DNA from 2 places in the Neobacillus sp. B24 genome. Region 2 is predicted to be linked to the other one. Evidence: riboswitches for the same ligand, from Rfam matches in the RefSeq annotation. Region 2 holds a riboswitch; the other holds the start of a gene.
The links. Region 2 has a riboswitch for FMN ahead of ACZ43M_RS19255 (ECF transporter S component). Riboswitches for the same ligand answer to the same signal wherever they lie in the genome.

Region 1: it holds a riboswitch for FMN, as region 2 does, so the genes downstream of both, ribD (bifunctional diaminohydroxyphosphoribosylaminopyrimidine deaminase/5-amino-6-(5-phosphoribosylamino)uracil reductase RibD) here and ACZ43M_RS19255 (ECF transporter S component) in region 2, are expected to answer to the same signal.

What each region holds. Positions count from the first base shown of each region.
Region 1 covers NZ_AP035777.1:2,307,653-2,313,842, forward strand. Annotated here, with positions in the region: gene ACZ43M_RS11410 (Cof-type HAD-IIB family hydrolase) at 144-881, shown strand; gene cspD (cold-shock protein CspD) at 968-1,168, shown strand; gene ACZ43M_RS11420 (SDR family oxidoreductase) at 1,296-2,132, shown strand; gene ACZ43M_RS11425 (GyrI-like domain-containing protein) at 2,301-2,768, shown strand; FMN riboswitch at 2,859-3,007, shown strand; gene ribD (bifunctional diaminohydroxyphosphoribosylaminopyrimidine deaminase/5-amino-6-(5-phosphoribosylamino)uracil reductase RibD) at 3,125-4,207, shown strand; gene ribE (riboflavin synthase) at 4,218-4,871, shown strand; gene ACZ43M_RS11440 (bifunctional 3,4-dihydroxy-2-butanone-4-phosphate synthase/GTP cyclohydrolase II) at 4,896-6,089, shown strand; gene ribH (6,7-dimethyl-8-ribityllumazine synthase) at 6,110-6,190, shown strand, end outside.
Region 2 covers NZ_AP035777.1:3,888,194-3,894,383, reverse strand. Annotated here, with positions in the region: gene ACZ43M_RS19275 (ATP-binding protein) at 1-13, shown strand, start outside; gene sigX (RNA polymerase sigma factor SigX) at 220-771, shown strand; gene ACZ43M_RS19265 (hypothetical protein) at 746-1,912, shown strand; gene ACZ43M_RS19260 (peptidoglycan DD-metalloendopeptidase family protein) at 2,079-2,828, shown strand; FMN riboswitch at 2,971-3,102, shown strand; gene ACZ43M_RS19255 (ECF transporter S component) at 3,274-3,837, shown strand; gene ACZ43M_RS19250 (ferredoxin) at 3,947-4,195, opposite strand; gene ACZ43M_RS19245 (YpbB family protein) at 4,439-5,485, shown strand; gene ACZ43M_RS19240 (RecQ family ATP-dependent DNA helicase) at 5,476-6,190, shown strand, end outside.

The DNA.
Region 1 (6,190 bases), 1.6 Mb from region 2:
AACCCTGCAATCAATTTTTGCAGGGTTTGTTGATGCGATTTCATAATTACATTATGTTAACTGAGTGCAATTTTTGATTCTTAAATAATAAACATGGTAAGCTTGTATATGGAAATTTTCAAAAGGGGGACATAAAGGAAGCTATGGAGATAAAATTAATTGCGCTTGATATGGATGGAACATTGTTAAATGAAAATCATGAAATAACAGAGGCAAATCGCCAAGCAATTAAGGAAGCGCAAGATAGAGGGATTCATGTTGTGCTTAGTACAGGAAGACCCATTCATCATTGCAGGCCGCATGCTGATGAATTAGGGCTTGCTTCTTACTTGGTAACAGTCAACGGCAGCGAAATATGGGATGAGAAACGCGAATTGGTTGAACGAAATTTGCTCAAAACCGACCGTATTGAATGGATGCTCAAGCTGGCTCGCGAGCATGGTGCGACCTTCTGGGCAATCGATACGGAGCGAAGCTGGCATAATGAAATGCCGGAGGATTTATATACTGTTGAATGGTTGAAATTCGGTTTTAACGTTGATGACGATGCCGCAAGAGAACTCATTTCGAATGAGCTTAAGGCAAAAGGGGAATTCGAACTGAGTAATTCCACTTTGAAAAATATCGAGGTAAACCCTATTGGCATCAGCAAAGCAAAAGGCCTCGAAATTGTCTGCAGCCGACTGGGCATAGAAATGAAAAATGTCATGGCGGTTGGAGACAGTTTGAATGATTTAGCGATGATCGTTGAGGCTGGTGTCGGTGTGGCCATGGGAAATGCACAGGACACCGTGAAAGAAGCTGCCGATTGGGTTACCGCTTCAAATGAAGAAGATGGAGTGGCCAAGGCTATTCGGAAATGGGTATTAACAGAAGATTAATTTTTCGGTATAAAAATAATTGAAACGGGAAGCCTATAAATAAGCATTTTTTGAATGCTTATTTACACGTGGGAGGCTACATTAAAATGGAACATGGCAAGGTAAAATGGTTTAACAGTGAAAAGGGCTTTGGCTTTATTGAACGTGAGGGCGGCGATGATGTATTTGTCCATTTCTCCGCGATTCAAGGAGAAGGGTACAAATCTTTGGAAGAGGGTCAAGAGGTTACATTTGAGATTGAAAATGGACAACGCGGGCCCCAGGCTGTTAATGTTCGTAAAGGTTAAGGTTCTTAATCAAACAGACTCCATTGTGGGGTCTGTTTTTTTAAATGGGTAATTATCGTTTTTAGGACAATTATATCCGCGTTCGCCCCTAAATCATTCTATAATAGAAAAAAAGGAGGCGGCATGTATGAACGAACGAATTGCAATAGTTACCGGAGCTTCGAGTGGATTTGGACTGCTCACGACATTGGCGCTGGCTCGAGAAGGATTCAAAGTGGTGGCAACAATGCGTAATCCTGCTAAAGGTCAGAAATTATTAACACAAGCAGCGGACCAAAACCTGGAACGAAGAATCATCATCCATGAACTCGATGTCACCTCAGAAGCTTCAGTAACGACATTAAAACCGCTGCTAGAATCACTCGGCAGGGTTGATGTCCTTGTGAATAACGCCGGATACGCGGCAGGAGGGTTTGTCGAGGAACTCTCCGCCGATGAATACAGAAAGCAATTTGAAACGAACGTTTTCGGGGTAATCGCTGTAACGAAGACTGTGCTGCCGTTTATGCGGACCCAAAGACAGGGAAAAATCATAAACGTAAGCAGCATCAGCGGAATTGTTGCGTTCCCAGGATTATCGCCATATGTCGCCTCCAAACATGCACTGGAGGGGTGGAGTGAAAGCCTCCGCCTGGAAATGAAGCCTTTTGGTGTAGATGTTGTGTTAATTGAACCTGGATCTTACAAAACAAATATATGGACTTCCGGAAAACAGGTCACCAGTTCCCCAGAAGAATCGCCTTACTTTACATTGATGAGAAATCTTGAAAAGTATATTGAGTCGAGTGCTGACCAGTATGGGGACCCACAGGAAGTAGCAAATAAAATCGCCGAAGTTGCAATAATGAAAGCCCCATCCCTTCGCTATCCAATCGGTAAAGGAGTCAAAAGTATCATTATCCTAAAAAACCTTCTCCCTTGGAAACGGTGGGAAGCTATTTTTTCAAAAAGGCTTCCAAAATGAACCAATGACCCCTTTATTTTCTCTAGTAGCCAATTCAATCATAAATGTTAAATTATACCAAATTTTTCTAAAATAGCGAATATAGAAAAAAGTCGAATTCTTTTAGCAGGATTTTGCGGATATTATGAGAATTATAAAAATAAGATAGTACAAAAGGGGGGGCTTTACATGGATATAAAAGTAGTAGAAAAAGATAGTCTAAAAGTAGTAGGTATTAGCTGGAATGGGACGTATTCTCAAACAAGTACGATTCCCGGTATGTTTACGGAATTAGAGCAGCGTCTTGAGGAAATTCCGCATAAGGCGGAGGAACCAGTGTTGATTGCGCCCTTTCATAGCAGGGAAACAGAATTTACCTATTATGTGACCGCTCCTGTCGAAAAAATTGAGCAGGTTCCTGATGGTATGATTGGTTTCACAATACCACCAAAGAATTATGTGTTTTCTACTCATGTTGGAAGACCCGAGGACGTTGAAAATACATACCTGCAAATGTTTAAGTGGATGCAGGAATACGGTTATGAACAAGATCAGAATGCCCTAAGTCTGGAAATATACAAAGAGGAATTTAAGCATCAAAACGCTGACGGCAATCTTCGTTTCGAAATATATTTGCCGGTAAGAGTATATAAATAGATTATAGAATGGAGGAGGCTTTGCCTTCTCTTTTATGCATTTCATTTCCTATTTAAATCTTAATAGGGTATACTATACATATTTAATTGAATATTCCTTCGGGGTGCGGTGAAATTCCGAACCGGCGGTGATGAAGCAATATAGCTTCTTAGTCCGTGACCCGGTTAACCTTTGGTTAAACGGTGGATCTGGTGTAATTCCGGAGCCGACAGTTAAAGTCTGGATGGGAGAAGGATAAGACAGGTTTAAAAATTTGCAAAAAAATGCTTATTTTTAAGCCTTAGTTTGTTATTGTCATTTTTCTAACCCCTGAAGGAATACTTCAGGGGTTTTTTTCGTGTAAAGGAGCAGGAAAAATGGATGATACACACTACATGAATTTGGCATTAACCTTTGCCAAAGGAACATTAGGGCAAACAACACCCAATCCGGTAGTTGGGGCCGTTGTTGTAAAGGACAATCAAATCATTGGGATGGGGGCCCATTTGAAAGCTGGTGAGCCCCACGCTGAAGTACACGCTATTCGCATGGCCGGCGATAAAGCAAAAGATGCCACCCTTTATGTCACACTTGAACCATGCAGTCATTTCGGCAAAACACCGCCTTGCTCGAATTTGGTTATCAAAACCGGAATTAAAAAAGTCTTTGTAGCCACCACCGACCCCAATCCCCAGGTTGCCGGGCGGGGAATTGAAATGATGAGGCAGGCCGGAATCCAGGTTGAAGTTGGCTTATTACAGCAGGAAGCCCAGGATTTAAACAAGGTGTTTTTTTATAACATCCAAACGGGGCTGCCATTCGTGACCTTGAAATATGCAGTCAGCCTGGATGGGAAAACCGCTACGGCCACAGGAGAAAGCAAGTGGATTACCGGAGAAGCAGCACGGAAAGATGTCCATCAATTCCGCCATATTCATGATGCGATATTAGTTGGAGTCAATACCGTTATAAAAGATAATCCAACGTTAACAACAAGACTGCCCTCAGGTGGAAAAAATCCCATCCGCATCATCATTGATACCAAATTAAGGACACCGATTGACGCCAATATCATTACCGATAACCAAGCGCCTACTTGGATCATTACCGGTGGTGAGGTTGATGAAAATCGAGAGGCGGTATTCCGTAAAGCAGGAATTGAAATAATAAAAATGGACAATAGCCTAATTTGTATCAAAGACATGCTGGAGGTGTTGGGACAGCGCGGAATCAGTTCTGTCTTTGTCGAGGGCGGTGCCGAAGTACATGGCAGTTTTTTAAAAGAAAAAGCTTTTCAGCAAATAATCGCTTATATTGCCCCAAAACTGATCGGCGGCAAACTTGCTCCCAGTTCAGTTGGCGGTGAAGGGATCCCAAACATGTCGGATGTGGTTGATTTAACGTTTCGGCACGTGGACATAATTGGCTCGGACATCAGGGTCATAGCGGAACCAAGATAGGAGAAGGTGTATGTTTACCGGAATAATTGAAGAAATTGGAATAATGGAAAATATTCAGCGCACGGGAAAATCCTTTGTTATGACAATCACGGCAAAAAAAGTCTTGGAGGACGTTCATCTTGGTGACAGCATTGCCGTGAACGGTGTGTGCCTGACGGTTACATCTTTCACGGGAACTCGCTTTACCGTTGATGTTATGCCGGAAACGGTTAAGGCGACAAGCTTACAAACATTAACTCGCGGATCTAAAGTAAATCTAGAACGGGCGATGGGAGCAGGCGGCCGGTTTGGCGGGCATTTTGTCAGCGGTCATATCGATGGCACTGGAATCATTATGAGCAAGGAAGCACTTGAGAATGCTGTTTATTATGAAATTGAAACAGCCTCTGAGTTATTGCAATACGTGATTCAACGGGGCTCAATTGCCGTGGACGGGACAAGCTTGACGGTTTTCGGCGTATCGGAGAATAGCTTTACTCTGTCTCTGATCCCCCATACGTTGTCGGAAACCGTATTGGGGCAGAAGGGTACTGGCGATATCGTCAACCTGGAATGCGACATGATTGGCAAATATGTCGGTCATTTTTTAAAAAATCAAACTAAGAACCAGCTACAATCTAAATCCGGAATTACCGCCAAGTTTTTAGAAGAAAATGGTTTTTGAACTCGAGAGAAGGAGTGATGAGGCATGTTTGATTCCATTGTGGACGCACTGGATGAGTTAAAACAAGGAAAAGTCATCATTGTATGTGATGATGAGGACAGAGAAAATGAAGGGGATTTTGTATCTCTGGCGGAAAAGGCCACCCCAGAAGTCATTAACTTGATGGTAACTCATGGGCGAGGACTTTTATGTGTTCCAGTTGAGGAAGAGCTGGCGCAAAAACTCGATTTATTTCCGATGGTGTCAAAAAACACTGATCCTCATGGAACTGCCTTTACGGTAAGTATTGACCATAAGCTTTCCACCACGGGGATATCGGCCTTTGAACGGTCTGGAACTGTTTTGAGCATGCTCGACCCGGAAGCCAAGGCTGTAGATTTTAAACGACCGGGGCATATTTTCCCGCTTATTGCGAAAAAAGGTGGAGTCCTAAGAAGAACGGGACATACTGAAGCGGCAGTCGACCTGGCAAAGTTATGCGGGGCGAAACCAGCGGGAGTCATATGTGAAATCATGAATGAGGATGGCACGATGGCACGTGTTCCCCAACTAAGAAAAATTGCCGATAAACTTAACCTGAAAATGATAACGATTAAAGATTTAATTGAATATCGGAACAAAAAGGACAAATTAGTTAAGCGTGAAGTAGAAATAAAGCTGCCGACAGAATTTGGCGAATTTAAAGCGGTTGGATATTCGAATCTGGTGGATGATAAAGAGCATGTCGCCCTGGTAAAAGGAGAAATCGATCCGGAGCTGCCAATTCTTGTCCGCGTCCATTCCGAATGCCTGACTGGGGATGTGTTCGGTTCTTATCGCTGTGACTGCGGTCCACAGCTGCATGCAGCCTTAAATCAAATTGAAAAGGCCGGTAATGGGGTCCTCCTCTATATGCGACAGGAGGGACGCGGTATTGGACTTTTGAATAAACTGCGTGCCTACAAGCTGCAGGAGCAAGGCTATGATACGGTTGAAGCAAATGAAAAACTGGGATTTGGCGCAGACTTGCGTGAATATGGCATTGGCGCACAAATCCTAAAAGACTTGGGTATTAAAAAGATGATGCTCTTGACCAATAACCCTCGCAAAATCAAGGGATTGAAGGGTTATGATCTTGAAGTTGTCGATCGGGTGCCGCTGCAGATGGAAATGAAACCAGAAAATGAACGCTACCTAAGGACAAAGCATGATAAACTTGGCCACCTTTTATATTATTAAAAAATTGGAGGAATAGTAACATGGGACAAATATTTGAAGGAAATTTAGTAGGATCAGGTCTTAAAGTCGGGATTGTTGTCGGACGTTTTAATGAGTTTATT
Region 2 (6,190 bases):
ACCTCGAAAATAGTAAAAATAGCGGCTATTTTCCCGATTTCTCTTGATTCACGAGAAACAAACTCATCCTTTTTGGATGAGTTTTTCTTTTTCCTATGATTATAGGGAGAATCCATTAAATACCTTCCCTTTTATTTAAAAAAAGTCTATATTTATTTAAGAGTGTAACCTTTTATACATAAACCTCGACTATTAATAATGAACGGGGAGGGGAAATGAATGGACTCCGTTTTCGATGAACTTTATCAAAAATATCATCATGATGTCTTTCAATTTTTATTCTACATGGTCAGAAACAGGGAACAAGCAGAAGATCTTGTCCAGGAAGTCTATATAAGAGTTTTCAAATCATACCATCGGTTTGAAGGAAAGAGCAGCGAAAAAACATGGCTATTTTCCATTGCCAGAAACGTCGCAATTGACTTCTTCCGCAAACAAAAAGGCTGGAAAGATAGAATCCTTGAAAAATTTGATTGGTCTACAAATCAGGTAAAGGACGATTATCCAATTCCGGAGGAAATTGCAGTTCAACGTGAAGAAATTAAGTGGGTTTATCAATGCTTGGATTATTGTACTGTCGATCAGCGCGCTGTCGTCATTCTCCGTTTTATTCACGATCTTTCGATTGCCGAAACTGCCGAGTCATTGGGCTGGACTGAAAGTAAAGTGAAAACAACCCAACATCGGGCATTAAAAGTGTTAAAGAAGCAAATGGAAAATTTTCATGTAAAGGAGGGACAGACTAGTGAAAAAGTCGGAGTGGAGCGATGAAGAGCTCATAGAACTAATACAGGAAATGCCGAAAATAGAAGACTATCGCCATCCGAGAGACATTTATCAAAACCTTCCGTTTAAACGGCGTAAAAAAATCCCTTGGCTTTTGCCAGGTATTGCAACTGCTGCGGCCTTATTTCTGTTTTTTATTTTAGTTCCCAAATTCATGGATAACAATCAATATTCTCGAGATAATGCTAAACAGGAAGCCACCCAAGATGCGAAGGTTGCCAGAGAGGATAACAATTCCAGCGGTATAGCAAATGGCGATGCACAGCAGGACCAAACATATACCATGGAAAAAGCACAGTTGAAAAATGAGGAAATTTCCACAACTGCAGTCTATGATGATGCGATAAAGGATGCCGCCGTGTTAACCTACTGGGTACCTGATGACCAGGCACAGAACCTGATCCCGATATCAACAATTGTCAATAACACAGATGGGAAAGATTGGTTGACACTCTTTAATGAAAATATGGCAAAACTTCAAGAAACAGAGTGGGGCTTGACTGATTATTATCCGCTCAAGGCATCCTTGAGTTATGACAAAACCGGTGAAAATATCATTGTTGACGTACCGGCAGGCCATCTATATGCCCAAGGCAGCGCAAATGAACTTGCCTTTATTAATTCAATAAATAATAATGTTGCTTCCAATAGCAGTGCCAAAATGATTAAATTTACCACAAACGGAGAATCCGGGCTTGAAATGGGCAACGATTATTATACCGAACTACCAGTTAATCCTGTGAAAAATCACGCCTACTTTTTTTATTATCCAAACGGAAAAGATGTACCATTTTTAGTACCTTCTCCAGAGCCATATAACGATATTCAGGCTGCATTACGAGCGATGGGCTCACCGATCGAACCACAAAATCTACAGGAAGTAACTCTGGTTATAGATGAGGTTTCAACCAGCGATCAAACATTAACGCTTACGTTTAAAGAAGATACAAATTTAAAAGTTGACCAAATGACCCTGTGGTCACTTGAGGCCATCCTGCTCACAGCAAAAGAATTCGGTTTTGAAAAAGTAATTGTCAATAATCCTCCTGTTGAAAAAATTGGACCTTTTGACCTTACACAAGAAATTAAAGTGCCTGTAGCCCCTAATTTGCGGGAAACAAAATAAATAAAAAATCAACCGCTTTGGTTGATTTTTTTATGTATAAAAAAGCAATACTCTCCAAATTATAACAAGTATGGTCGGACCATTCCTCTCTTGACCCATTGTTCTAAACGCGAGTAAGGCAACATATGGTGAGGAGAGGACAAGTATTAAGGAGGAATTTGGAAGAATGCGTGACTATTTGCGGAGGTTTATAATTGCCATCATTATGGCAATTTGTGTCAGCTTGTTATTTTTGGGTGGTCGGCACTCACAGGCTGCAGCTGCCGGGGAAGTAAAAGGAAAGGAACATTGGGTATGGCCAGCGGACGGGGTGATCTCCGATACATATGGAACAAGGCATGGCAACCACAAGGGAATTGATATTGCTGGAAATATGAATACTCCAATTCTTGCAGTTGAGGATGGACAAGTAGTCAAATCATACTACTCTACTACATATGGAAATGTTATTTTTATCAAACATCCAAGTAATTTTGTGACAGTGTACGCCCACTTGAACAAACGCCTTGTTACCGTAGGACAACCTATTAGACAGGGTGAGAAAATTGGGAATATGGGAAAAACCGGACGTGCTACCGGAACCCATCTTCATTTTGAAGCCCATCAACTTGAATGGCGATATGATAAAAGATTCGCATTCAATCCAGAAATGCTGTTAGGAAAAATGGCAGTAGGTGAAACCGTTCAGGGTGGAATCGCCGCAATGGGCAGAGATGTACTGGAGGCAAGTGCCCAATTAAGGCCATTGCTAGAAGAGGAAGCGCCTGTACCAGTGTCTGAACGTTATAGAGTGAAAAATGGCGATACGTTGTCTGCAATTGCTGTAAAAGTAAACGTCTCAGTCGCTAGAATAAAAGAACTTAACCACCTGACTTCAGACCTGATTATACCAAATCAAGTGTTAATTATTCACTGACCATTCCATTACCCGGAGGTATGTTTATACCTCCGGTTTTTCTAATTTCGTATTACTCGGAGAATTGTTACCTAATGTACAAAAATGTTTCACTTAACAAAACTGCCTTTTTCCAGTATAATAAAGTTGTAATTTCATATCGATCTATCTTCGGGGCAGGGTGTAATTCCCGACCGGCGGTATTAGAGTGTAACTCTTGAGCCCGCGAGCCGCTTTGGCAGGATTTGGTGAGATTCCAAAGCCGACAGTATAGTCTGGATGGGAGAAGATGGAGGTTCTGCAGACATTCGAAAAATTTTCTGTTTACGAATGTTTATTAAGCGTGCCTTTGTTTACTCCCTCAAGCGTTGCTTCTTGAGGGAGTTTTATTTTTAGGCGTGGTTTTGCTGAACCTCTCTTCCTAACGTGATGGATCAAAAAAAAGGAGAGAGGAAGAGTGAAAAAAATGAAAAACACAAAAGTTAAAGTAATGGTTTCTATTGCAATGTTGAGTAGTATTGCGTATTTATTAATGCTGCTAAACTTTCCGCTGCCACCATTCCAAGGTTTCCTGTTAGTTGATTTTAGTGATATACCGGGATTAATTGCAGCATTAGTTTTTGGTCCAGTTGCTGGAATTCTTGTTGAGTTATTCAAAAATCTGCTTGACTTTGTAATGAAAGGGAGTCCGACTGGCATTCCAGTAGGTCATATTGCAAATTTTGCAGCAGGAACGTTGTTTATTTTGCCGACATATTATATTTATAACAGATTAAAAACAAAAAAAGGCATGACGTTGGCTCTAATAGTCGGAACGATAACGATGGCAGTGATGATGAGTGTGTTAAATTACTTTTTCATTTTACCGGCATATACCACACTGATGGGATTACCTGATTTCCGCAGCTACGTTATACCGGGAATTTTGCCTTTTAATATTATTAAAGGAATTTTGATGTCCATTATTTTTATGCTGTTATTCGTTAGAATGCAGACATGGTTAAATAAAATTTCCACCGTAAAAAGTTAATGTATACGAAACAGGGGCTGTCAATTTACAGCCTCTGTTTTTTTATAAATATAATAAAAACCCGTCTATTTCAGACGGGTATCAGTAGCTTAAAGAGTTAACTTTTTAATTATTCAAATTTAGTTGGGTTGCCATCAAATGGCTCGTCAGCAACTTTAATCGAATCAGTTGGGCAGCCTTCAAATGCATCCATCATGTCATCGATTAATACATCCGGAATTTCAACGATTCCTTCGTTATCGTCAAGGGTTACAAATGCAATACCCTCATCGTCGTAATCGTAGATATCTGGAGCTGCAGCTCCGCATGCGCCACAAGCGATGCAAGTTTCCTTATCAACAATCGTATACTTTGCCATGAAAAAAATACCTCCCAGTAAAATAACAATATTATTGTTGCACATTTTCCAATTTGTAAAAAGGAAAACGCTTTTCTCATATCTATTGTAAGACTGAACCGATAACTTTTCAATAGAAAAAATGACTATCAACACGCTGAATGGTGTATTTCTCAAACTTCTACATTTTATGACAGCCAACATGGGAAATTCATGTTAAAATAAAAGGGAATTTGTCGTAGGAATAAAAGAGTGGTGATGAGTATGATGCAAATAGAAATAATCATCCTGCATTGTTTACGGAACATCAAGAATGAAAGAACAATTTATTCTATTTTTCACCTTCTAAAAGGAAAAAAATCATCCCAGACCATTCAAGATGCTCATCTATTTTCCATAAAACAATTTTTTGGTATTTTGGAGCCTTTATCACGGGAGGATTTTGAAGATATAATTGCTGGCATGCTTGATAAAGAACTGATTATGGACTGTGGCCGACAGAGGTTTATCCCTGCTCCGTCGGGTGAGTCAGCTTTGCAAAGATTTGGAATTCCCATTTATTTGAACGGTTGGGAGTATCATCAGATGACGGAGCCGGTATGGGAACGTTTATCCTTGCTAGTTCAAGTTGCTTCAAATCTTGAATATGGTGAGGCAAATTATATCCCTATTCAAAAAAGTCCACCCGTTCATGCCTGGATTAAGACAGTGCTAAAAGAATCTTTAGTTACAAGGAAAGAATTTAGCCGCCATTTATACGAGGAATTGACAAATTGCTTCAGTGGGGCAGAGGGAATGAACCCATCAGCTGTGGTGTTCCGTTTGACCGGATTTCAGCAAATTGGCTTAACCGCCGAGCAAGCGGCCAAAAAATTGAAACTAAATTTTTTAGATTATCTTCTCGAATTTATTCATTCTTTGCATTACATCATTCAAAAAATTAGAGCAAATCACGAGCAATACCCTTTACTGGCTTTTTTGCTTCAAGGATTTTCAGACAATGGCGAATTAACCATCTCATCACGAAAAACTTGGAATCTCTTAGTTCAAGGATATACGCCCGAGATGATAGCCAGATTAAGAAGTTTGAAACAGAGTACGATTGAAGATCACCTTGTCGAGTTCGCACTAAGCATCAATCATTTCCAAATTGATGATTATGTCGACCGAGAACTGCAGACTGAGATCTTAGAAATTTCACGTCAGCAAGGAACACGACAATTAAAAGTTATCAGGGATAACGTAAAAAGGGCAAGTTACTTTCAAATAAGGTTAGTGCTGGCGAAATATGGTGAGATAACATGGAATTAGAAGGCCTCTTATTAAAACACTTTGGTTTTCACAGTTTTAAAACGGGACAAAAAGAAGTGATTTCCTCCTTGCTTTCAGGGCAGCATACGATGGCTATGCTACCGACAGGTACCGGGAAATCACTTTGCTATCAGCTTCCGGGATATGTGTTCGACGGACAAATATTGATCGTCTCCCCGCTGCTTTCTCTCATGCAAGATCAAGTGGAGCAGTTTAAACGGTTTGGTGAAAAACGGGTTGTTGCTTTAAATTCCTTCCTGTCACTAGAGGAAAAAAATCGAGTCCTTCGCCACATAAGCAGGTATAAATTTATTTTTATCTCGCCGGAAATGCTGCGGATTCCCTATATTCTCGGAATCTTAGGGCAGATTAAGCTCTCCTTATTTGTTGTTGACGAGGCCCATTGTATTTCTCAGTGGGGTTATGATTTCCGCCCCGATTATTCTAAATTAGGAGAAATCCGCAATCAATTAGGTAATCCTTTAACCTTGGCATTGACTGCAACGGCCACAAAAAAAGTGCGTGAGGATATCATTCAATCCTTGGATTTGGACAATGTCACTAAGGTGATTGCGTCGATTGACCGTCCTAATATTGCCATCTGTGTAGAAGAAATTGCTGACTACAAGGATAAAGAAAGCCGCATCATAGACCTAGTAAGGAAACTGGAAAAACCAGGGGTTATTTATTTTTCCAGTAAAAAAG